DNA from 3 places in the Pseudoalteromonas sp. BSi20311 genome. Region 2 is predicted to be linked to each of the others. Evidence: predicted binding sites of a transcription regulator. Region 2 holds the regulator's gene; each other region holds the start of a gene.
What was found. Region 2 encodes sigma-54, which starts transcription at its own class of promoters, with help from an activator protein. Its sites were predicted from a motif close to GTTGGCACGNNNNTNGNNT; they were not measured.

Region 1 (8,253 bases), on a different contig from region 2:
CGAGTAAATCATTTTTAGCACGCTGTTTTGCTTCTTCACTACTGCAGGCAACATACAAAGCAAAGTCGTGTTGCTCTGCTAGTGAGTCGCTTCTGTAAGCACCTAAGTTAACAAAATAAAGCTGCTTATTTTGCTCTACATAACCATCAACTACCTCAACTTTATAACCATCAATGTGATTAACCGCCATGTAGCTATCCATGTGTACGCTATTTTTGTCGCCTACCCACTGACTTTTAAGCTTGCTATAAGTTTGCTCAATGTTTTGGCCTACCACAAAACGTACATCGTGCATTTCTATGTGGCAGCCTTGAATACGTCCACCTAAATACACCATAAATAACTGCATGCTCACTTCCTTTTTTAAAACTAAATTAAATTAAACTATCTACGTCAATTTCATGCTTTTTAATCAGCTTATAAAAATCAGAACGATTACGCTTGGCAAGCTTGGCACCTTCGGCCACATTACCCCCTGCCATTTTCAGGGTATTGATAACGTAATCTCGCTCAAACTCTTTTTTAGCGTCGTTAAGCGAAAGTGGCTCAACGTTATTTTCATTGCTATTTAACGCACTAAGCACTAAATGTTCAGATATAACGTCACTTGGTGTTAAGGCAACCACCTGCTCCACCACATTTTGTAATTGACGAATATTACCAGGCCAATCATATCTTACCAGTGCATGCATGGCATCGTTTGCAAAACGTTTTTCTTTTTGTTCCATACGTTTTGCAATATTGGCGCTAAAAAAGTTAGCTAATAAGCTAATATCTTCACGGCGCTCTCGCAGCGGAGGAAGTTTGAGGTTTACTACGTTTAAACGATAATATAAATCTTCTCTAAACTCTTGATTGCTAATAGCTTCAGGCAGGTTTTTATGGGTCGCTGAAACAATTCGCACATTAATGGGAATTTCTTCTTGAAAACCGACTGGGCGAATGGTTTTTTCTTGCAGCACGCGTAATAACTTAACTTGTAAATTTAGCGGCATATCCCCAATTTCATCTAAAAATAAGGTCCCCCCTTGCGCTTGCTGAAACAGGCCTTGGTGATCTTTTACCGCCCCTGTAAATGCGCCTTTTTTGTGACCAAATAACTCCGACTCTAATAACTCACCAGGGACTGCACCACAGTTAATAGCCACAAACGGGCCATCATTAACATGGCTGTGCTGATGAATTGCCTGTGCGAGCAGTTCTTTACCTGTACCACTGGCACCAGAGATAAGTACATTTACCTGAGTAGGACCTAGTAATTTAACTTGCTCTAGCAAATGCAACATAGCGCCACTTCGAGTAACAATATTGCTTTGCGGAGTAATATCATCATTATTCACTCCATGTATTTCTATAGCTTTTGCTAAGCTATCGAATAGCTCGTCTTTATCAACTGGCTTAGTAATAAAGGCAAATATGCCTTGCTTAGTCGCCTCTACCGCATCAGGAATTGAACCATGAGCCGTCATCATAATTACAGGTAGTGCTGGGTAGCGGCTTTGCAATTGTCGGTGCAGTGCCATTCCATCCATTTCATCCATTCTTAAATCGGTGATCACCGCATCAAATACTTGGCTTTTGAGTAGTTGTAAGGCGTTCATGCCACTATCACAGGTTGTTACTTCATAACCTTTTGATTGAATTCGAATTGCCAGTAACTGCAGCAAGCTGGCATCGTCATCAACGAGTAAAACTTTAGCGCTTGATGGAAGTGTGACTGACATAGCTACTGCTCCTTGGTTTCTTCACGTAATAAAAGTTGCTGTTCAATTGCAGCTAATGACGATAAGGTTTTTTGCATTTCAGCGTTTAATGCTTGCTGTTGTTTTTTTGCATTTATTTGCATTAATACCTGCTGTTTTTGCAGCCATAAATAGTGCTTTATATCATCTGGCCAATAGTACGCCTGATCTAGCTTAAGTAATTGACTCATAACAGTATCAGGGTCGCGACTAAGGTTAACGCATGCAGTATTAAAAAATGCCTTCAGTGCTTGCTCCCCTAAGTAAGCTTTATTGTTAGGCGTTAATTTAAAGCCACCACACTGATGGGCATGCCATGCAATCACTTGCGCTGCGGGCGGATACATAAGAGCTACTTTTGGCCGCGGCTTTGGATTGGGCTGGTTGCTTTTATTATCGGGCTGAGTTTGAGCTATTAACTCAGGTTTAGCTGGTGTTTGAGTGTTGGTTAATTCACACCCAGATAAAAAAACGAGACTGCTGGTTAGCCATAAAATAGCCATTAAACGCGCAGACATATTATTTAACTCCTTTATTTTTATAGGGAATGACAATGTTAAATCGACAACCTTGCGGCTCATTATGCTCAATAGTTAACTTCCCCTGTAACTGCTCAACCGACTCTTTGACTATGGTAAGGCCTAATCCACTGCCTTGCAGACTAATCTCTTTACTGTGTTTACCTTGATAAAAAGCGCCAAAAACGTGCTCTTTTTCATGTTCTTTAATACCACAGCCCTCATCAGCGACCTGTATAATTAAGCCATTACTTTCTAAACTTAAGCTAATTGACACTTCTTGGTTTGACTGTGAAAACTTTAAACCATTAGAGATTAACTGAATTAAAATCATTTCAATTAATTCTCGCGGTAACTTCAGTGCAACTGTCGGTAAGCTATTGTGCCAAAGAAGCGACTGCTCTCGGGCATTTAACCTATGTTCAAAGTGATTATTTACTTTTTTAATCAGCTGGTTAAATTCCACTTCACTAACATTATCTTTACTGGTTCGAATGGCGTTATAACTTAATAAACTGTCTATCATAGTGCGTAATCGCACCATAGATTGACTGATCAATCCAAGCACCGCTTTTTGCTCATTATTAATTGGCCCAACAATTTCATCGGCTAATAATTCAGTGCCCTCAACCATAGAGGCCAAAGGCGTTTTTAATTCGTGAGTAACATGGCGTAAAAACGTATCTTTTTGCTGCTCTAGCATATGCAATTGCGCTTGCACCCACTGCAACTTGTTACCTAGTTCAATGAGTTCAGCTGATCCCTGCACTGATATTTTTTGCTGCCAATCTCCTTGGCCTAATTTATCAATAACAGAGGTTAAGCCCTTTAAACGGCCACTTATACGCCATAAAAACCCACCGCCAACAAGTAAGGTTAAAGGCGTAAGTGCCACTAACCAGTGTATAAAGGAGGCTTGTAAATTTGTCAGTTTAACTTGGTTTTGAGTGATTTTGGCTTCATTGTTTTCGCGCAGCCATACCGTTAGCTCTGCCAGTATTTCACTAATTGGCACAAACAATTCTGCTTGCTGACGAGCTTCAACCACCAGTTTGGTATGCGCTGTTTTTAGCGTATCTGTTAACCGTTGCCATTGTTGAGTATTTTTTTGGTTGCTAGAAAGCTGTTTAAGCTCATTTATATTATCCAGCGATGACTGCCATTTATCCACGATAAGCTCATCGAGTGAATCGCTTTTTAAAACCCAGTTTTGCCTTGTTGCCCTTTCTAAACTGTTGAGCTCTTGCTTAAGTGCATTAAATGACTTAGTCACTTGGTAGTTATTACTGACAATTTGCTGCGTGACCGCTAATTGTTTATTTAGTACATTTAAAAAAACAATAACTACAATAGACAAAGGCAATAGTGACAACAGCATGCTCATTATAAACTGGCCAATCAAATTAGGACGCCAATTTACCAATGCTTTATATTTTTCAGCCATGATTGCAGGCATACACTAATCCTTTACTACTTTTAAGCGCTCTATTATTAAGCGCTCAACTTATACACTCGCTGAACCAAGTACTTATTTGAGAATAAAATTGCCATAACGTCTCTAAATTGCGACAAGTTAAACACTTGATTTAAAAACAATAAAAAAACCTAACTGAGAAAATGTTGCATAAAACACACAACCGTCGGTAAATATTACCCATTAAAAACACAGAATAAATTTAACCATATGATTTTTAATGAAAATAAAAACTGGCACCATAATTGTAATACGCTTATAAATATTAATTTTTAAAGGCCAAGGAATGACTAAAGGTTATCTAAAATCTACTGTATTAATAGCGTTATGTTTCACAAGTAGTCATTTATTTGCGCTTGATGTGAACACAGCATTTTACAGCTTAGATAAGGACAGCAACGGCACATTAAGTGAAGCGGAAGCTGGCGAAGATGCATTACTGCATGAGAATTTTGCACAAATAGATAAAAATGAAGACGGACAATTATCGTTCGATGAATTTAAACAGTTTGTAAAATAAAGGAGTATATTTATGAAACAATTGATTGGTGCTTTTTCACTGCTATTTTTAGCTATTAGTGCAACGGCATTGGCATCGTCGTTAAACGTACGTTTTATGCATTTAGATAAAAATATGGACGGCCAAATATCGCTCACAGAAGCAAAACAAGATAAACAGTTACTCAAGCAGTTTACTGATTTAGACAAAGACAATAACGAGATGATTTCTAAAAAAGAGTTCGAAAACTTTAAACCTTAAGTTTAGATTCAAGTTAAGTTTTATATTATAGAGTTAAAAGCATTTGCCATAATCCCTGAGGGAGTGTGTAAACGGATTTAATGTTGGGAGTTAAATTATGGCAAGTGCTTTCTTTCAATACTGCCAGCAATTAAAATACACCTTGGAACGCCAACTATGAGAATACTGCTTCCTTTTATTGGTGCTTTACTTTTTATCAGCCAAAGTGCATTCGCACTTGATGTAAAGCAACGCTTTGAGCATTTAGATACAAATAATGACGGGTATTTAACCCATAGCGAGCTTGCTGCTCAGCCTCAGCTATTAAACTCATTCTCAAATTGGGATGAAAATCAAGATAACAGAATTTCTTTAACTGAGTTTAAAAACTACCTAACCAATAACCTGTACTGAGTATTTAGATGAAACCTATCCACTATATTATTTTACTAACACTCACTGTTTTTAGCTGTATGAGTTTTGCGACAAGCAGCTATATTGACGAAAAGTTTGAAAAACTTGACCGCAATCAGGATGGCTTTTTGACTCGCTCTGAAACCGCCAGTGATCCTGCTTTGTGGTCACGCTTTAGCAGTTACGACCGTGATAAAGACACACAATTGTCATTAAGCGAATACAGTTTGTACGCCAGTAAATAAATAGCCCCCTCAAGTAAAGCTTGGTTAAGTTTCTCAAGCTTGAGAAAGTTAAACCTCTCCTTGTTAACCCACAGCCTATTTACCCTTAACTTGTTACTTGCTCTAGCTAAAAGCTGGGCTTATTCGACTATTAATAAATTATGCTATTGGTATTCTAAATTTGAGTTTGCTACTGTGATAGTACAAAAAATAACAACATGTCTCTTATGCAACTGAAAAAACTAATAAAACCGATATTGCTAGTAAGCCTTTGCGGCTTATCTAGCGTGGCAATAGCACAAACTAAAGTCATTTATAATGCCAATGGCTACTCACCTTTGTATAAAGGAAAAATGCGCCATGGCGAAGTAAACACATTTACAACCTTAGTCATAAAAGATGGCAAAGTAGTTAAAACCGGTCCAGACAACTTAAAAAATAGCTTTCCCGGCGCAACCCTAATTGACGCAGAAGGTAAAACTTTACTCCCAGGGCTCATTGATGCGCATGGACATGTCATCGGACTGGGTAATAACTTGTCGCAACTTGATGTGCGCGGTGCTAAGTCGGTAGATGAAATAACCGCTAAGCTCAGCGAATTTGCTAAAGATAAAGAAGGTTGGATCATTGGTCGGGGCTGGAATCAAGAACTATGGTCAAACACCCGCTTTCCTACAGCCGCTGATTTAGACAAAGTCGTTAACGATCGCCCTGTTATTTTATCGCGAGTAGATAGCCACGCTATTTGGGTTAATTCAAAAGCATTAGAACTTGCCAATATTAACGCTGATACATTATCGCCTACGGGTGGAGAAATTATAAAAGATGAGTTTGGTAAACCCACCGGTATTTTTATTGATAAAGCAGAAACCTTGGTTACCCAGCATATGCCTGCAACGTCTGCACAATCGGTCAGTAATGCATTAGATGCCGCAGGTAAACACTTACTAAGCCTAGGCATTACCTCAACTCATGATGCAGGTATTGATAAAACCACTTGGCAAGTTTATAAACAACGCGCCGAGCTAGGTACGTTGCCGCTTAGAATTGTAGCGATGTTAAGTGCAGCAAGCCCAGATTTAAACATGATGCTTAAAGCGGGTCGCTATCAAGATGCACACGACTTTTTATCTATTCGCAGTGTGAAAATTTATGCCGATGGCGCATTAGGGTCTCGCGGTGCTGCGCTTATCGATGAATACGCTGATAGAGCCAACCACTTTGGCCTGATGCTTGAAACCCAAGAAAAATTAGAGCAATTATTTACACTCACCTTTAAAAACGGGTTTAGCGCAAATACCCACGCCATTGGCGATAGAGCCAATAAAATTGTGCTCGATGCTTATCAAAATGTATTTAAGCAAACCGGTGGCATACTGCTGCGTAACCGCATGGAACATGCGCAAATAGTTTCTCCCGCAGACATTCCACGCTTTAAAACCCTGAAAATAATCCCATCAATGCAACCGGTGCACGCCACATCAGACATGCATATGGCAGAGCAACGCTTAACTGATAAACAACTTCAAGGCGCTTATGCTTGGCAAACGTTCTTGGATCAGGGATCGACTATTGCAGCCGGTTCTGATTATCCCGTAGAGCTGGCGAACCCGTTTGATGGTTTATATTCAGCTATCACCCGCATGGATCATAATCAACTGCCTGAAAACGGTTGGCGTGCCAGTGAAGTATTAAGCAGAGAAGATGCATTACGTGCATTTACCCTTGGTGGCGCCTATGCAGCGCATCAAGAGTTTAAAGTAGGTAGTTTAGAGCAAGGTAAGTGGGCTGACTTTATACTGGTTGATCAAGACTATTTTAAAGTACCTATTGAGCAGCTTTACAAAACTCAGGTATTGCAAACGTGGATAGCGGGTAAGTTACGTTACCAAAAAGACGCAGCGAAGGCTGAGTAAAAAAACATAAAAAAGGTGAAAATTTACTAAAGTAATCAAAAGTTGTGTCGATAAAATAAGAACTTATAGTAATTATTATGTTTCAGGATGAACACATGTTTTCAAAAAAAATACCTCTAGTTTTATCGGCACTTTTCACCATATCACTTTCAGCATGTTCTACACACCCAATTTACAACGGTCATTCAGGTCATGACAATGTTAGCAATAATCACTCTTATAACAATCGGTATGCCAGAAATTACCAACCTCGAGTTAATAATTGGCAATTCCCTGAAAATAACTTTCGCCCTGTTAATAGTAGTAAGTTATTAAGTGATTACACTGAACAGCTAGCCATGAAGTTAATTCAAAATATGAATTATGTTAACAGTCGAACTCCTATCGCGGTTACCTCGTTTGTAAATTTAGATGACAACCTTCAAACAACTAATATTTTTGGTAACCACCTAGCTGAAAGTTTTATAACCGAAATGCAAGAATTTGGTTTATCTATCGTTGACTACAAACACACTGGAGATGTTCATGTCACACCTTTAGGAGACTTTTCATTTAGTCGTAATGGTAAAGAAATTAAAGGTTACCCACATATCGACTACACTTTAACGGGAACTCTAACATACACTAACAAAGGCGTTATTGTGAATGCTCGTATAATAGGAGCTAAATCTAAGATAGTTGTATCAACAGCCAAAGGATTTATCCCTAGCTTTATTGTTGAGTCTTTATATCCAACTCGAAGAGTTGATGGAATTATATTAGACGAAATTCAATAAAACAAAAAAGGGTTAACTTAAAAGTTAACCCTTTTTGTATCAGCTTTAGACTGACGATATAACTTAATAATGTGATAAATATTGACCAGAGCTAATAAGCCATTAGTAAATGCCACCGGTACAGAACCGATTGCTGCACCGTAAAAAGTAAACGCAATACAGCCCAATAAATTAAACCAACGTAGTTTGGTTACATCGGTCATGGTCAAGGATATAACTAATAAAGCGGATGCTAAATAACCTAAATATTCCCAACTCAATTGTTCTCTCCTAGGCTTTAGGTTAATATTACTAGCTAAACTTTAGTACATTATTAAAATATGCTGCACAGCAGTTTAAATAAAAAAGCTAACTTACCAATAAAACCTTAAAATATGCTGGTTTTACCCACAATTTTTTAATCATTACACGGTAGAATGAAGGCCATTTAACGCCATTAAATAAATAACA
Region 2 (8,253 bases):
GGCTGAGTGTTATGGCACAGCCCCATTTTTACCAACAACACGCGAAGAAATGGACGCGCTTGGCTGGGATAGCTGCGATATTATTATTATTAGCGGTGATGCTTATGTAGACCATCCTAGTTTTGGGATGGCCGTAATTGGCCGTGTGCTTGAAGCGCAAGGATTTAGAGTGGGCATTATTGCTCAGCCTGATTGGAACTCTAAAGATGCGTTTATGGCATTGGGTAAGCCTAACTTATTTTTTGGTATTACAGCCGGTAACATGGATTCGATGATCAATCGTTACACCGCTGAAAAACGTATGCGCCACGATGATGCTTATACACCGGGAAATGTAGGTGGTAAACGCCCTGACCGTGCCGTGATCATATACTCACAACGTTGTCGTGAAGCCTATAAAGATGTGCCACTGGTGTTAGGGGGCATTGAAGCCAGCTTGCGTCGTATTGCTCATTACGATTATTGGCAAGAGAAAGTACGCCGTAGTGTATTGTTTGACGCTAAGGGTGACATTTTAATTTATGGTAATGCCGAACGTCCATTAGTTGAAGTGGCGCATCGTATCGCTGCAGGTGAAACCATGGATACCATACAAGATGTGAGAGGCACGGCGGTTATTCGTAAGGAGCCTTTACCCGGTTGGCGCGGCAGTGATTCAACCGCGATTGATAAAATTGGTAAAATAGATCCTATTCCTAATCCTTATGGGGCGGATGATGTGGGTTGTGCTAAATCAGAATTTAAGCAAGCGGGTATTGATTTAAAAGCCGAAGCTGCAAAACCAATTACCATTCAGCCTGCGCGTCCTAAGCCATGGGAAAAAACTTACGTTAAGTTACCCGCTTTTGAGCAGGTCAGTGTTAATAAACCATTGTATGCCCATGCATCGCGTATTTTGCACCAAGAAACTAACCCCGGTTGTGCAAGAGCGCTATTTCAGCGTCATGGCGATCGCTCTATTTGGGTGAATCCGCCAGCTTATCCACTTGAAACCCAAGAAATGGATGATGTGTTTGGTTTACCGTATCAGCGTATTCCGCACCCAAGTTATGGCGACGATAAAATTCCTGCTTACGATATGATTAAAACGTCGGTAAACATTATGCGTGGTTGTTTTGGCGGCTGTTCGTTCTGTTCTATTACTGAGCATGAAGGGCGAATAATACAAAGCCGCTCACAAGAATCAATTATTGAAGAGATTGAGCAAATTAGAGATAAAGTGCCGGGCTTTACTGGGGTTATTTCTGATTTAGGCGGACCGACCGCAAATATGTACAAACTGCGTTGTACCAGTAAAAAAGCAGAGAGTACCTGTCGCCGCTTGTCGTGTGTGTATCCTGATATTTGTAAGCATATGGATACTGACCATACCCCGACTATCGATTTATATAAAAAGGCGCGTGAGGTTAAAGGGATCAAAAAGATCTTAATTGCTTCGGGCGTACGTTATGACCTTGCTGTACGTGATCCTCGTTACGTTAAAGAGCTAGTAACTCATCATGTTGGTGGATATTTAAAAATAGCCCCAGAACACACAGAAGACGGCCCATTATCAAAAATGATGAAGCCGGGTATGGGCGCCTATGATGAATTTAAAGCGCTATTTGATAAGTACTCTAAAGAAGCAGGTAAAAAGCAGTATTTAATTCCATACTTTATTTCTGCTCACCCAGGGACTAAAGACGAAGACATGGTGAATATGGCTTTGTGGCTGAAATCGAATGACTTTAAGCTTGATCAGGTGCAAAACTTTTACCCATCACCGATGGCTAATGCGACCACCATTTATCATACTGAAATGAACTCGCTGCGTAATATTAAAAATAATACTGAGCAAGTTGCGGTACCAAAAGGCGCGCGCCAGCGTCGTTTGCATAAAGCGATTTTGCGTTACCATGATCCTGCCGGTTGGCCAATGATCCGTGAAGCCCTGCGTAATATGGGCAAAGCTAAACTCATTGGTAAAGGTCCAAATTGTTTAGTGCCAGAAGAAGGCAGAGATGAAAGGCAAACCAAAGGCGGTAAAGGCAATAAGGGCGGTCGTCCTGCGCTTACTCGTCATACTGGCTTTAGTCAGTTTAAAAAAGCCAACACTAAACCTAAGGTAGGCGGTAATCGCCAGCGCGCTAAGTAGCCTTAACTTATGTAAAGTAACTATCGGCTTAAACAAAAACACCGCGTATTGATGCGGTGTTTTTGTTTATAAACGTTTATAAAAAGATTAAATCAATAACCAAGTCGCAGTACCTAAGAAGGCAAATATACCAACAATATCAGTTACTGTGGTTAGTACCACACTGCCTGCCAGTGCTGGATCTATTTTCATTTTTTTAAGCAATAGTGGAATACTAGCACCCGCAATACCTGCTGCAACTAAATTCATAAACATAGCAAACGCTAAAACACCACCGAGTTTGAAATCCCATTGCCAAAGCGCAACGACACCGGCAATTAGGATAGACCAAACCATACCGTTAATCGCGCCGATAGCGAGTTCTTTTAATAATAAAAAACGTTGGTTAGTTTGGTTGATATGGCCCACCGCGATACCGCGAATAACCAAAGTTAAGGTTTGGCTGCCTGCAACCCCACCCATTGACGGGACAATGCCATTGAGCACAGCAAGAATTGGTAATATAGCTAAGGTGTTTTCGAAAAAGCTCGCCACAATTGCAGCCAGCAATGCAGTTAGTAAGTTTACACCTAGCCAAATTGAGCGCTTTTTAGAGCTTTTTAAGACCGGCGCAAAGGTATCTTCTTCATCATCAAGACCCGCTAAGCTTAATAAGCTATGCTCTGCATCTTCACGGATAACATCAACGATATCATCAATAGTAATACGACCAAGCAAATGCGCGTTGTCATCGACAACTGGTGCCGATATCCAGTTATGCCGTTCAAATAGTTGCGCTACTTCGCTTTCATCCATAGAAATAGGAATAGATTCACACTCTTCATCCATTAAATCCTGAACAATTTTTTCAGGGGGATTAGTTAATAAAGTGCTCAGCGATAAGGCGCCTAAAAAACAGTTATGTTTATCTACAACGTATAAGTCATCGGTGCCCTCTGGCAGTTCACCGCGTAAGCGAATATAACGTAGTACAACATCTAGAGTTACATCAGGGCGAATAGTTACGGTATCTATATTCATCAAGGCGCCAGCAGAGCGCTCTTGGTAAGATAGAGCTTGTGTTGCACGCTCTCTATCTTGAATATCCATAGCGCTAACAACGTCTTTATATACGGTGTCTGGTAGGCTACGTAGTACTTCCCCTAAATCATCATGGCCCATGTCTTCTGTTGCAGCAGCAATGTGCTCAGGTGCCATTTGCGCAATAATGCCCAAACGTACGTCTTCAGAGAGCTCTTCAAGTACATCACCCTGTACATCAGGATCAACCAGTTGCCAGAGCATACGACGAATTTTATGGGGAGATGATTCTAAAAGAAGTGCGGTATCACAAGGTGCCGTTTTTGCTAGCATGCGCCTAACTTGAACAAATTGACCACTATTTAGTGACTTAGTCACCTGTTTTAGTTGTTGTAGTGGAATATCTTGTTCTAAAGCTTCAGGCATTGGCGTCCTTAATTAAATTTTATTACACGATGATGGGGTATCGCTTTATCTTACTTTATATCAGTAAACTACCTCAACCACTATTAACCTTAGCTTATAAGCAGGATTACTCTTGCTCATTAAATCGTTGGTCAATGAGCTCACCAATTGCATTAAGTGCAGGCTCTGCGTCAGGGCCTTCACATACTACCTTAACTTCTTTGCCTTGACTGCTTTCGAGTAACATAAGTGCTAATACACTGTCGCCAGCGGCTTGTTTATCGTCTTGAAATAACGTGATTGAGGCATCAAATTGCACAGAAAGCTGTGCCAGCACCGTAGCTGCTCTGGCATGCAGGCCTAACTTGTTTTTTATTAAAAATGTGTTTTCTAACCGCATTACTATTCTCTTTGATGTTATTCTTGTTCTCTGTGACGAATTTTTACATTAGGATGACTCATTGCAAAACTTTCACCTATAGTTTGCGCTAAGTAAACAGAACGGTGTTGTCCACCAGTACAACCTATGGCTATGGTCAAATAGCTGCGGTTATTTCTTTCTAAATGCGGCAACCATGTTTGTACAAAGGTTTGAATTTGCCATGTAAATTTTTGTACTATGCTGTGGCTGGCTAGGTAGTCTTTTACCGGTTGATCTAGCCCTGTGAGTGGCTTAAGTTCAGGCTCCCAATGCGGGTTTGGTAAAAATCGGGCATCGAATACGTAATCTGCTTCTTTGGGTATACCGTGCTTAAAACCAAATGACTCAAAGGTAATGATCAGTTGTTTGTCTTTTTTACCGAGTATTTTTTCACGGATAGACTCAGCCAGCTGATGCACACTTAAATCAGTGGTATCAATCATATGATCAGCATGATTGATCAAAACATCCAGTAGTTGTTTTTCTTTTTTTATTGCTAAATCAAGCGGCAGTGAGTCAATCGAAAGAGGGTGAAGACGCCTAGTTTCCGAAAAGCGTTTAATTAATGTTTGATCGTCACTGTCTAAATAAAACACCGTTGGTTTAGTGAAACCAGGTAAATATTCAATGATTTCATTAAACTGTTGCTGCTCTTTAGGTAAGTTACGCACATCAACACTTACGGCAATTTTGTTGTAGCTGTCGGAAACACTACGAACAAGAGATGGTAATAAATTTAAAGGAATATTATCTACACAATAATAACCTAAATCCTCAACAACCCGTAACGCAACAGATTTACCAGAACCTGAGCGACCACTTATAATTATTAATTCCATTTATCACCCTTTATTGTTACTACGGTTGACTGACAATGACTTGGTACAGCTCATTGTCGGATTTTGCCGCCCGTAATTGCTTACAAAATTCTTTTTCGTTGAGCTTATCTGCAATGGTAGCTAAGGTCTTTAAATGCTGTTGATTGTCACCGTCTGGGACAATTAAGGCAACAAAAATGTCGACCGGTCGGTTATCTATCGCATCAAAATTAATAGCCGTTTCGCTCACCAGTATAAGTGCAAGAGGCTCTTGTGCACCACTCATACGACCATGTGGAATTGCAATTCCTCGGCCTATACCTGTACTCCCTAGCTTTTCTCTAGCGGTTAACGCGTTGAGAATATCTTGTTGGGTTAAATAGGGCAGTTTATTGTGAGCCAATTCACTGATAAATTCTAAAATTCTTTTTTTACTATTAAAAAGGACCGCAGCTTTACTGCAGTCCTGACAGATAAGTGAGCTTAGTTTCATAGTGTTAGTGTCGAGCAAGTTTCTCTTTGTGTTTAATTACTTGACGATCTAGCTTGTCAATCAGCGAGTCTATAGCGGCATACATATCTTGATGTTCAGTAGAGGCAAAAATTTCAGCGCCACTAACATGAACGGTTGCTTCAGCTTTTTGGTTTAGTTTTTCTACATCGAGAATAACATGCACATTCGTTATGTGATCAGTGTGCCTCTGCAGCTTTGCAAATTTACTATTTACGTAGTCTCTAAGCGAGTCAGTAATATCTACATGGCGACCAGTTAAGTTCAGTTGCATAAACATTTTCCTCTTTGTTGTACGCCTTAAATCAAACTTTTTCGTTGATTCGACGGGGGAATAGCTAGAGATTCGCGATATTTTGCAATAGTTCTCCTTGCTACTTTAATTCCTTGCTCTGCCAATATATCTGCAATTTTACTATCACTCAATGGTTTAGCTGAGTTTTCTGCTGCGATTAATTTTTTAATTAATGCGCGAATTGCTGTTGATGAACATTCGCCACCGTTTTCAGTGCTTACATGGCTTGAAAAGAAATATTTAAGCTCAAAAATACCCCGTGGTGTGTGCATGTATTTTTGCGTAGTAACACGTGAAATAGTCGATTCGTGCATTTCTACCATTTCTGCCACATCATTAAGCACCATAGGCTTCATTGCCTCAGGACCATGTTCAAAAAAGGCCTGTTGCTGTTGCACAATACAGTTAGTTACTTTAAGTAGCGTGTCGTTTCTACTTTCTAGACTTTTTATAAACCATTTTGCTTCTTGCAAGTGTGAGCGAATAAACTGGCTATCACCACTTGATTTAACAGTACGTGACATAGCCGCATATTGGCTGTTTACCCTAATTTTAGGCATGCTATCAGGGTTTAGTTCAACCACCCAACGCCCTTTAATTTTTTTAACCGACACATCAGGAATAACATACTCTGACTCTTCTCTGACAATAGTGTCCGCCGGTTTTGGGCTAAGGGTATGAATTAACGTCATGATCTCTTTAAGCTCATCTTCTTTGAGCTTAGTTTTTTTCATTAACGTGCGATAATCACGTGCAGCCAGCAAATCAATATGATCGGTTAAAATCATTTTTGTTTCGTTTAAAAAAGGCGTGTCTTTATCAAACTGATTAAGTTGAATACACAAGCACTCTTGTAAACTACGCGCGGCTATTCCTACCGGATCAAATAATTGAATACGCTTTAATACCGCTTCTATTTCATCAAGTTCAACTTCATCTTCGTCGTCGTTTTCTTGATTAAAGCTTTCTAAAATTTCTTCACAGCTAAGGGTTAAAATACCTGAGTCGTCCACGGCTTCTACTATTGCAATCGCAATGGCTTCATCTGTAGGACTAAATGGCGTCAGTTGCAATTGCCACATTAAATATTCATGCAGCGTTTCAGTTGAAGAGCCTTGATAAATTGATTCATCTTCAGGCATCGGTCCCGATGAAGAGGCAGGTGCTGCGCTCATGTATTCATCCCATGTAACATCCATTGCCATATCATCGCTAATGGTGTCTTTGCTCATGGCTTCGCCGCTGTCTTGCTCATACTCGCTAGGTTTTTCGTCAGCTGAAGTACTTAGCGTTGATTCATCGTTATCGGCTTTTTGTTCGTTTTTACCCGCAGCATCTTCGCTGTAATCTTGTTCTTCAACTTCAAGCAAGGGATTGCTATCGAGCGCTTCTTGAATTTCTTGCTGGAGATCCAATGTACTGAGCTGCAATAAGCGAATTGCTTGTTGCAACTGTGGAGTCATTGTAAGTTGCTGGCCCATGCGCAGCTGTAATGATTGCCTCATTTATCTCTAACAATCCTTTTAAATTACGGTCTGTTGACCTTTACGGATTAAAATTTGTTCAAACTAGGGGCGGTTTAATCGCGGCGCGAGGTTTGTAACCTAGTGGGCTAAGTCAAAACCGAGCAACAAAAAGTAAATCGTCCCTAGGCAGAACCCGAAGGGCAGCGCCTGTTTGGCATTGATGCTGCGTTATCGCCTATTTATGGGGAATACCACATCACATAGGCTCTGCCTTGCCTAAATACCAAACAGACTGCTGCAAATTCAACCTTGAAAGGTCAACAGACCTAAGTATAATTAATCTTAGCAGATGCTTAGTGGAATAACACAAATATTAGAGCTTGAACTGCTCGCCCAAATAAACATCGCGTACTGTTTTATCGTTTAATACGTAATCTGGAGTGCCTGATGCAATTAACTCCCCATGAGAAACTATGTAGGCTTTTTCACAAACATCAAGTGTTTCGCGTACGTTGTGATCTGTGATCAATACGCCAATCCCTCGATTTTTAAGATGCTCTATGATCTTTTTAATATCTAATACAGAGATAGGATCAACCCCTGCAAAGGGTTCGTCCAATAGTATAAATTTAGGATTTGCTGCTAATGCCCGGGCAATTTCAACACGGCGGCGTTCACCGCCTGACAGAGCCATACCTTGGCTGTCACGAATATGCTGAATGCTAAATTCATCAAGTAAATTATTTAAGGTATCTTCACGCTGTTGTTTATTAAGCTCTTTACGTGTTTCTAAAATAGCCATTAAGTTTTGGTAAACCGTCAGCTTTCTAAAAATCGATGATTCTTGTGGTAAGTAACCAATCCCTAAGCGAGCTCGGCTATGCATAGGTAATAAAGTGATATCTTGATCATCTATTGATATTTTACCTTTATCGCTCGGTACAAGGCCTACAATCATGTAAAAGGTCGTGGTTTTACCTGCGCCATTGGGGCCAAGTAAACCGACAATACTGCCAGCTTCGACTTCTAGGCCAACATTTTTCACCACTTCACGGCCTTTATAGCTTTTTGCTAATAGCTCTGCTTTTAATGTGCTCATGGTTGGCCTTTATCGTCTTCTTTTTTGTTTTCAACAGGCACCAAAATGGTGTGTACACGATCGGTTGAATTTTCATCTTTTTCT
Region 3 (8,253 bases), on a different contig from region 2:
GAGCGAGTATATTATTAGCAGGCGGTGTAACCGTAAACGTGGTCGTGCCATTACCGTCAGTCAGTTGATATTCGTTAGCATTAGCTGTTTTAACAATGCTAATAGGGCCATTAGCTAGCCCTAGAGGGTTACTAAAACTGCCAGTGGTTACATCGCTCACATCACCCGGTGAAATAGTACCTGTCCCTGTATTATCAAGGCCATCTGCTGTTCTAATTGGTGAGGCCAAAGCAATGTCTTCACCTCGACCACTGGTCAACGATATATTACCCGCAGCGCCACTATTGAGCTTTACCTGAAATTGATCCCCAGCATTACCGACTCCCGTTACATTAAGCTCTAAGCCAAACGATTCCCCACTAGTAATCGCTGCTGAATCGATAATGCCACTGGGTGGGATAGTTGCTAAAGAGGCTGTACCTAAAGGCTCACCTTTATTATCAATAGGCTGAATGCTCACCTCATTAGGATTACCCGTATAAGTGATCACAAAGTCACTGGCTGGTAGTTCGCTGCCTTTACCTGCCTCAACGGTTGCTGACATATTAGCTGTTCCGGTATTTGCTTGATAAACATAAGCACTGACCGTTGGAATTTCAAAAATATCTCCACCTAATTCACCATTAGCATCCATCCCTAAACGGTTTTGCTGATTAAACGAATCGGCAAGTGCAATGCCCATCTGGCCAATTTGATTTTGTGCAGGCACCAAAATATCGTCTCTAAATGCCAATAAACCGCCAATTTTACCTTTTAATTTAGTAGGATCTATTTCCAGTGGCACAGCTTGACCGCCATTTACATCTAAACGTAACTCTTTAAAATTGGCATCTGGATCGCCACTAATCGAGAACAAGTTGAATGACCCATTTTGCATAACAACCGCTTCACCTGAGCCCATAAATACTTGTTTTTCACCATTGGGGCCATCGAGTGTTTCTATATCAATCAGTTCAGATAAATCACGTATTGCTTTATCACGCTCATTATAAGCTGAGCTCGCATCCGCTTCGTTCTTGGTACCATGAACACCTGCAATTTCTTGGTTCAACGAACTAATACTTTCGATTAGCGTATTCGCCTCTTCTGAAAAAATTTCTAATTGCTCATTAACCACCGCTTTTTGCTCTGAAACAATACCTGCAAGCCTGTCCATTTGATCAATCAAATTTTGCGCATCACTCATCACTAATGAACGAGCAACCGTTGATGAAGGTTGATTAAGAGCCTCTTGTACGTTATTGAACATTGAGTTGATACTAGTTGATAAGCTGTTTGATTTTTCTGAAAAGATTTGATCAACTCGACTCGCTTCACTAACAAATTGATCAAAAAAGCTTTTATTTGAGGTATCTCGGTTTAATTGCTTTTGCGCAAACTCATTCAATAATCGATACGTTTGGCCACGGCCTACCTGATTATCAATCATAGTGGTAAACTCGGTGCGCTCACGTACATACCCTTCGGTATTAACATTTGCGATGTTTTTACTTGTCGTTTGCAGTAGCTCAGCGTTAGCTCTAATGCCTGAATTAGCAATGTTTAATAAATTAAACGACATGTTACTCTACTCCTTGGCGGATCACGCTTGTGGCGATATTCTTCAATTCGTTACTGTTTAGCACTCTTTTTATTTTGTCAGCATAGTTAGGGTCGGTTGCATAACCGGCTTGCTGTAAAGAGTCTAAAAATTTGTGCGGCTTTGCTGTATTGTTTAATGCATCTTGATAGCGAGGGTTCTGCGTTAAAAAATCCACAAAATCATTCACACTATCTTTTATTGAGTCATACGCTCTAAAGCTTGCTTGCTTTTTAACTGCAGCGCCTTGCTCAAACTCTAAAGTGACCTTACTGGCTTTTTCGCCCTGCCAACTTTTATCTGACTTTATATTGAATAAATTATTTGAGCTATTGCCATCACCTTTACTGATAATATGTTTACCCCAGCCAGTTTCTAATGCTGCTTGCGCAACCATAACCGCCGGATTTAAACCAATTTTTTTAGCCGCTGTTTTTGCGTGTTCCCACACTGTACTTACAAATTCCTCAGCATTTTCAAATGTGCCAGACGCTATGTTTTGTTCGCTTTTTTCAGTTGAATCAACGAGCGGCACTTTTTCAGTGACCTTTTGGTTTTCTTGATGAGGTAAGGTGCTACCCGCACGTTGGTCACTAAAGAAATCTGACGTTGTACGAAGAACTGAGCCTGGCATAAAGTTTTTTCCATCTGGCGATAGTTGCTGCACAATTAAATCAGCAAGACCTAAAGAGCCATTTGATGAAAGCTCTGTAGCCATCTGTTGGTCGTGCATTTCTTCAAAAAACTTCACGCCACTTGCATTAAATGGGCTTTCTTTGTCTTCAAAAGCCTCATTGGCTTTACGCATACTTTTCAGTAGCATTTGGGTGAAGATAGCTTCAAATTGTGCCGCCGCTTTTTTTAACGCCGCTTTAGATGCATCGGTTGATGCATCACCGCTGTTTAAAGCATCTCGACGCAAAGAGTCTAAGTTGCCTAAATCAAAAAAGTTTTGCTTATCTAGATGATTTGTTTCCATCAGCTTTTTGACACAATAATTAATAATACCTAGTTAAATGCAATAATTGAGCCAAAAGAAGAGTAGCGATGAAAGGTTAAGGATGAAAGGTTAAGGGTTAAAGACCCTAGGGCTTAGGGTCTAGAATCTTATAAAACTAAATTACAACAAGCTGACCGTTAATTGCACCGGCTTCTTTAAGTGCTTCAAGAATCGCCATTAAATCGCCAGGGGCAGCGCCAACTTCATTAATAGCACGAACTAAATCATCAAGGCTGACACCTGGGTCAAATACAAAAGCACGTGAATCATCTTGATTAACGTCAATAATACTTTGTTGGGTAACCACTGTTTCCCCCTCTGCTAAAGGATTTGGCTGTGCCACATTTTGTTGCTCAGCAATGGTCACAGTAAGGCCACCATGTGTAATTGCCGCAGGTTGTAATTTTACATTTTTTCCAATAACTATAGTGCCGGTGCGTGAGTTAACAATTATTTTTGCCGAAGTATCCGCAGGCTTAAACTCTAAGTTTTCAAGAGTTGATAAATACGATACACGTTGCGAGGCATCACGAGGTGCAATAACGCGAATAGAAGCCGCATCGAGTGCTTGAGCGCTATTTGGGCCGATTAAATCATTTATGGTTTTCTCTAAACGTTTAGCAGTAGTAAAATCAGGGCGGTTTAAATTAAAGGTAATATAATCGTTTTGCATAAATGGGCTTTTAACAGCACGCTCAACGGTTGCACCATTTGGTACGCGTCCTACCGTTGGCGTATTAATCACAACGCGACTACCATCAAGGCCTTCAGCGCCTAAGCCACCTACAATTAAACTGCCTTGAGCGATGGCGTAAACATTACCATCAACCCCTTTTAGGAATGTTTGTAATAATGTACCACCGCGCAGGCTGCCTGCACTGCCAATTGATGACACGGTTATATCAATAGTCTGCCCTGGCTTTCTAAATGGAGGGAGTTCTGCATGAACAGCAACCGCTGCAACATTTTTAATTTTTGGCTTTAAACTCGCAGGTAGTGTAATACCAAAACTATTAAGCATGCCTTTAAAACTTTGCTCGGTAAAACGGCTTTGCTCTCCGGTGCCCGGTAAACCAACAACCAATCCATAGCCCACTAATTGGTTTGAGCGCACCCCTTCAACCATAGATACATCTTTAATTCGCTCAGCACTGGCAGTAAATTGCCAGCCTAGTAGCACCATAAAACAAAAAACTTTAAAACCATTCATGTTGAATGTCCTCTAAAAGGGAAACAATGAGCTACTAAAGAAACGCGTTAACCAACCCGGGCTTTGTGCCTCTTGAGTTTGACCCTTACCTGAATACTGAATACGCGCATTCGCAATACGATTAGACTCAACGGTATTATCAGCATTAACATCTTGTGGACGCACTAACCCCTCTAAGCGAATAAATTCTTCACCGGTATTTAGCGTTAGCCATTTTTCACCGCGAATCACCAAATTACCATTTGGTAATACTCGCATCACGTTAACCGAAATATCGCCAACTAGGCTGTTTGATTGATTTGATCTTGAGTCACCTTTAAACGACGCATCACTACCAACCCCAAATTGAATACTATCGCCACCAATATTAACCGGTAAACCACCTAAACCAATAACAGGATCGAGGCTAGCATCTGTTTGTTTATCTGTTTCTGTTTTAGCCGCTTTTGTGGCTTGGGTTGACTCTTGCAATTTAACCGTAATGATATCGCCTGTTCTAAGTGCTTTCTTATCGGCATATAAGTCATTCGATAATTGTGTACTGAATAAAGAGCCAGTTGCTACCACTGACTCCATATTAGGCTCTGGATACATAGGTGCATAGTAGGGATCGTCCTGCACTACTTCATTATTTTGTGTAGATACACAACCGCTTAACAGTAAAGTCCCTACTGCAAATAACATGATATTACGCATACAATCCCCCAAGACTATAATTGTTGATTGATGTAGCTCATCATTTCATCAACCGCTGAAATTACCTTTGAGTTCATTTCGTAAACTCGCTGAGTTTCAATCAAATTAACCAACTCTTCGGTCACATTTACATTTGATGTTTCAAGTGAACCTTGAATAATTGTACCTAAGCCCTCAACCCCCGGGTTACCTTGAACAGGTGCACCACTTACTGCAGTTTCGGTATAAAGGTTTTGCCCTATAGGCTCAAGGCCCGACGGATTGATAAAATCACTAATAGTAATTTGACCAATAACCACGTTTTCGGCTTGACCTTTAATGCGAACTGACACTTCACCATCTTGAGATACGGTGATTGACTGTGCATCATCAGGCACATTCATTTCAGGCTGAACAACATAACCAGCGCCCGAGGTTACAACACGCCCGTCGCCGTCGGTAGTAAACTGGCCATTACGCGAATAAGCAATATTGCCATCAGGCTGTAAAACTTCAAAAAAGCCAGGACCTGAAATCATCCAATCTAATGAATTTTCAGTGGTGAGCATATTACCTTGCGAAAAGTTTTTTTGGTTAGCCACCACCTTAGTACCCGCGCCCAACATTAAGCCTGACGGCATTTCGGTGTCTTGCGATGAGCGACCGCCTGGTTGATTAATATTTTGGTAGAGTAAGTCTTCAAAAATAGCGCGGCTTTTTTTGTAACCCACTGTACTGGCATTCGCTAAGTTATTTGATATAACCGATATATCTGTTTGTTGAGCGTCAAGCCCTGTTTTACTTATCCATAATGCTGGATTCATAATAATATCCTCACGTTATAGTTAAACGATGCGCATCAGCTGTTCTTGACGTTGATCAATCTCTTCAGCTGTTTTCATCAGTTTTACTTGTAATTCAAATTGGCGTTGATGACTGATCATATCGACCATTTCATGCACAGGATTTACATTCGATTTTTCTAATGTGCCACCTAATACTTGTACATTGGCTGATGTTTCAACTATTTGGCCTGGTTTAGCTCTAAATAAGCCATCGTTACCCTTCTCGAGTGTAGCGTTGTTTGCATCAACCACTTTTAGCCGATCAACTTCTTCTAAAAAGTTAGCCGGTGCACCTTGAGGGCGAACTTGAATAGTGCCATCTTTGCTAAATTCAATTTTTTCAATCGGTACAGGTAATATGACTGGCCCACCTTCGCCAATAACTTGACGACCGTCGCTGGTAGTCAACATTCCTTCAGCCGTTATATTTAACGAACCCACTTTTGTATAGGCTTCATTACCGGAGGCATCCTGAACACTCAGCCATGCATTATCACTCATAGCAATATCAAGGCTGCGACCTGTTTCGACAACACCGCCCGATGTCATGTTAGATCCTGGGCGCTCCTGCATAGCAAAAACACGAGTCGGCAAACCTTCACCGAAAGCCTGCATTGACCGTGCTTGCGAAAAATCAGATTTAAACCCAGTGGTATTCGCATTTGCCAAATTATTGGCTTTAAGAGCAAGCCCTTGCATGCTTTGTTTAGCGCCAGATGCCGCTATGTAGACCATTTTATCCATAACATCGACTCATTAAGAAATCTATGTATGAGTAAATGCAATATAAGTGCCAAATTAAATTTAAGTGTGAATAAGATTTTAGGAGAGGAATAAAAAAGGCTGCACTAAGCAGCCTTAGTAAATCAAAATATGATTATCTGATCTGAAGGATGTTCTGTTGAATAGTTGAGTTAACCTCAAGCGCACGAGAGTTTGCTTGGAAGTTACGCTGCGCACTAATCAAATCAACCAGCTCATTGGTTAAGTTTACGTTAGACTGCTCAAGAGCTGACGAATTAATGTTGCCTAGTGTGCCTGAACCTGGCTCACCCGCAATTGGTTCCCCCGAGGTCAAACTTTTTTTCCATGAAGTGTCACCTACTTGCTGCAAACCTTGTGAGTTTGAAAAGCGCACCATAGCTACTTGACCAAGGAAGGTTGAATCACCATTACTATAAGATGCAACTACTTTTCCATCGGTACCAATATCAATACCCGCTAAACGCCCTACTGTCGCACCATCTTGCTCAAGTGCTTTTACCTCAAAGCGGCTTGCATATTGGGTTGGTACTTTGTTAGCTGTACCAGCTTGATCTCGCCAATTGATCTCTATATCTGCAGGAAAACTAGCACCATTGGTTAGTATATTCGACAGCCCAGGAGTACCTCCTCCGCCAGCAACTACAGACAAAGGATTAAAAGTATTAGCTACATTAGCTGTTGTTGTGCCATTTACAGTTGTGGTCGAAGGTAAACCGCTCGAATCAAATTTAAACGTACTAATAGGCTCAAACGGAAGAGCTGGTGTTCCATCCTGTTCAACGCCATCACTACCAAAAGATTTGCCATCAAGCGTAGCATGCACATCCCATTGATTTTCATCACCAGGGACTGATGGATCGTTCTTCACAAAGAAAAACTGAAGCACGTGAGGTTCACCCAAAGAATCATAAACAGTTGTTGATGTTGATGAATTATATGTTGCGCTTTCAGTAGGATTAAAAGGAAGCGTTGGCGCGTCTGCACGGGAGTCTAAATTAAATGAGCTGTAAACACTAGAGGTCGCACGTGGAGAACCCGACGAGTCAGGTATTTGCAAAGCAGAAGAAGTACTCAAGCTCACAGAGGTAGTATCACCAGTTGCTTCGTCAACGGGGAACCCTTGTAAAAAATTACCTTTAGCATCGACAACAAAGTTATCTTTGTTCAGCTTAAATGCACCTGCTCGCGTGTAGGTAAAATCTTGGGCTCCCAAGTCTTGGCTCATAGCAAAGTAACCTTCACCGGTAATCGCTAAATCCAGTGAGTTATTAGTAAACTGTAATGAGCCTTGATGAAATTGCTGGGCAACCATGGTGGTTTGTACACCATCACCATTTTTAGTTTTACCTGCACTAAATACTGATGAAGCATATACATCAGCAAATTCAGCACGTGACTCTTTAAAGCCTGTGGTATTTACGTTGGCAATGTTATTGGCGGTAACATCCAAATCTTTTTGTGCGGCAGCAAGGCCTGTTAATGCAATATTGAAGCTCATAATTAACCTCTAACCTAAAAATATTTAGCCTGATGGCTAAAAAATACATAAAATCTATTACGCGATTTCTGCGACATCAGTCAGCCTAACCGCACCTTCTTTGGTATTAATAATAATGCCGCTTGAGCCATTAATATTAACACTCTCAATATTTTTGAATGAAGCAATTGGGAGGCTTGAAAATTCGCCATCCGTACTGCCTTCAGCTTTAACCTTGTATTCACCAGGAGGAAGCCGCTCACCCGCTTCATTTTTACCATCCCATGCAAAGCGCACTGCACCTGCAGGCTGAGTACCTAAATCAATGGTTTTAACTAACTGCCCTGATGCATCTTCAATACGAAGTGTTAAATTATCTACCGGCTTTTCAGCAACAATAGCTCCCTTAACCTCACCCGACTCATTTAGCTCAAGCGTGTCAGACTCCAGCAGTGCTTGCTTACCAACCAGTGTTGATGCTTGCAATGCCGAATTTGATGTCATCGATGCGGCTAAAGACTCAAAATTAGAGTTTAAATTTGAGATCCCTTCAGCCATAGTAAAGTTTGTCATTTGCGCAATCATCTGATCATTATCAGCTGGTTTGCTTGGATCTTGATATGACAATTGCTGTGTTAACAACGAAAAGAAATCTTCTTGGGTTAACGCATCACTTTCCTCTTTTTTTGGCACTTGCTTATC

Region 1: P20311_RS07100 (EF-hand domain-containing protein) is a predicted target of sigma-54. The motif match lies at 3,967-3,985, and genes of this name have one in related genera.
Region 3: P20311_RS11845 (flagellar basal body rod protein FlgF) is a predicted target of sigma-54. The motif match lies at 6,089-6,107, and genes of this name have one in related genera.

Annotation. Positions count from the first base shown of each region.
Region 1 is NZ_BADU01000065.1:21,388-29,640, forward strand. Features, by position in the region: gene P20311_RS07080 (DUF1543 domain-containing protein) at 1-349, opposite strand, end outside; gene P20311_RS07085 (sigma 54-interacting transcriptional regulator) at 375-1,724, opposite strand; gene P20311_RS07090 (hypothetical protein) at 1,727-2,260, opposite strand; gene P20311_RS07095 (HAMP domain-containing sensor histidine kinase) at 2,262-3,716, opposite strand; gene P20311_RS07100 (EF-hand domain-containing protein) at 4,021-4,254, shown strand; gene P20311_RS07105 (hypothetical protein) at 4,267-4,494, shown strand; gene P20311_RS07110 (EF-hand domain-containing protein) at 4,651-4,887, shown strand; gene P20311_RS07115 (hypothetical protein) at 4,896-5,132, shown strand; gene P20311_RS07120 (amidohydrolase) at 5,339-7,027, shown strand; gene P20311_RS07125 (FlgO family outer membrane protein) at 7,123-7,803, shown strand; gene P20311_RS07130 (YgjV family protein) at 7,821-8,063, opposite strand.
Region 2 is NZ_BADU01000188.1:36,663-44,915, forward strand. Features, by position in the region: gene P20311_RS17965 (YgiQ family radical SAM protein) at 1-2,134, shown strand, start outside; gene mgtE (magnesium transporter) at 2,222-3,580, opposite strand; gene P20311_RS17975 (HPr family phosphocarrier protein) at 3,687-3,959, opposite strand; gene rapZ (RNase adapter RapZ) at 3,977-4,819, opposite strand; gene ptsN (PTS IIA-like nitrogen regulatory protein PtsN) at 4,839-5,291, opposite strand; gene hpf (ribosome hibernation promoting factor) at 5,296-5,583, opposite strand; gene P20311_RS17995 (RNA polymerase factor sigma-54) at 5,610-7,109, opposite strand; gene lptB (LPS export ABC transporter ATP-binding protein) at 7,444-8,169, opposite strand; gene lptA (lipopolysaccharide transport periplasmic protein LptA) at 8,166-8,253, opposite strand, start outside.
Region 3 is NZ_BADU01000100.1:4,510-12,762, reverse strand. Features, by position in the region: gene flgK (flagellar hook-associated protein FlgK) at 1-1,561, opposite strand, end outside; gene flgJ (flagellar assembly peptidoglycan hydrolase FlgJ) at 1,563-2,558, opposite strand; gene P20311_RS11860 (flagellar basal body P-ring protein FlgI) at 2,695-3,789, opposite strand; gene flgH (flagellar basal body L-ring protein FlgH) at 3,802-4,485, opposite strand; gene flgG (flagellar basal-body rod protein FlgG) at 4,500-5,288, opposite strand; gene P20311_RS11845 (flagellar basal body rod protein FlgF) at 5,310-6,053, opposite strand; gene flgE (flagellar hook protein FlgE) at 6,187-7,572, opposite strand; gene P20311_RS11835 (flagellar hook assembly protein FlgD) at 7,630-8,253, opposite strand, start outside.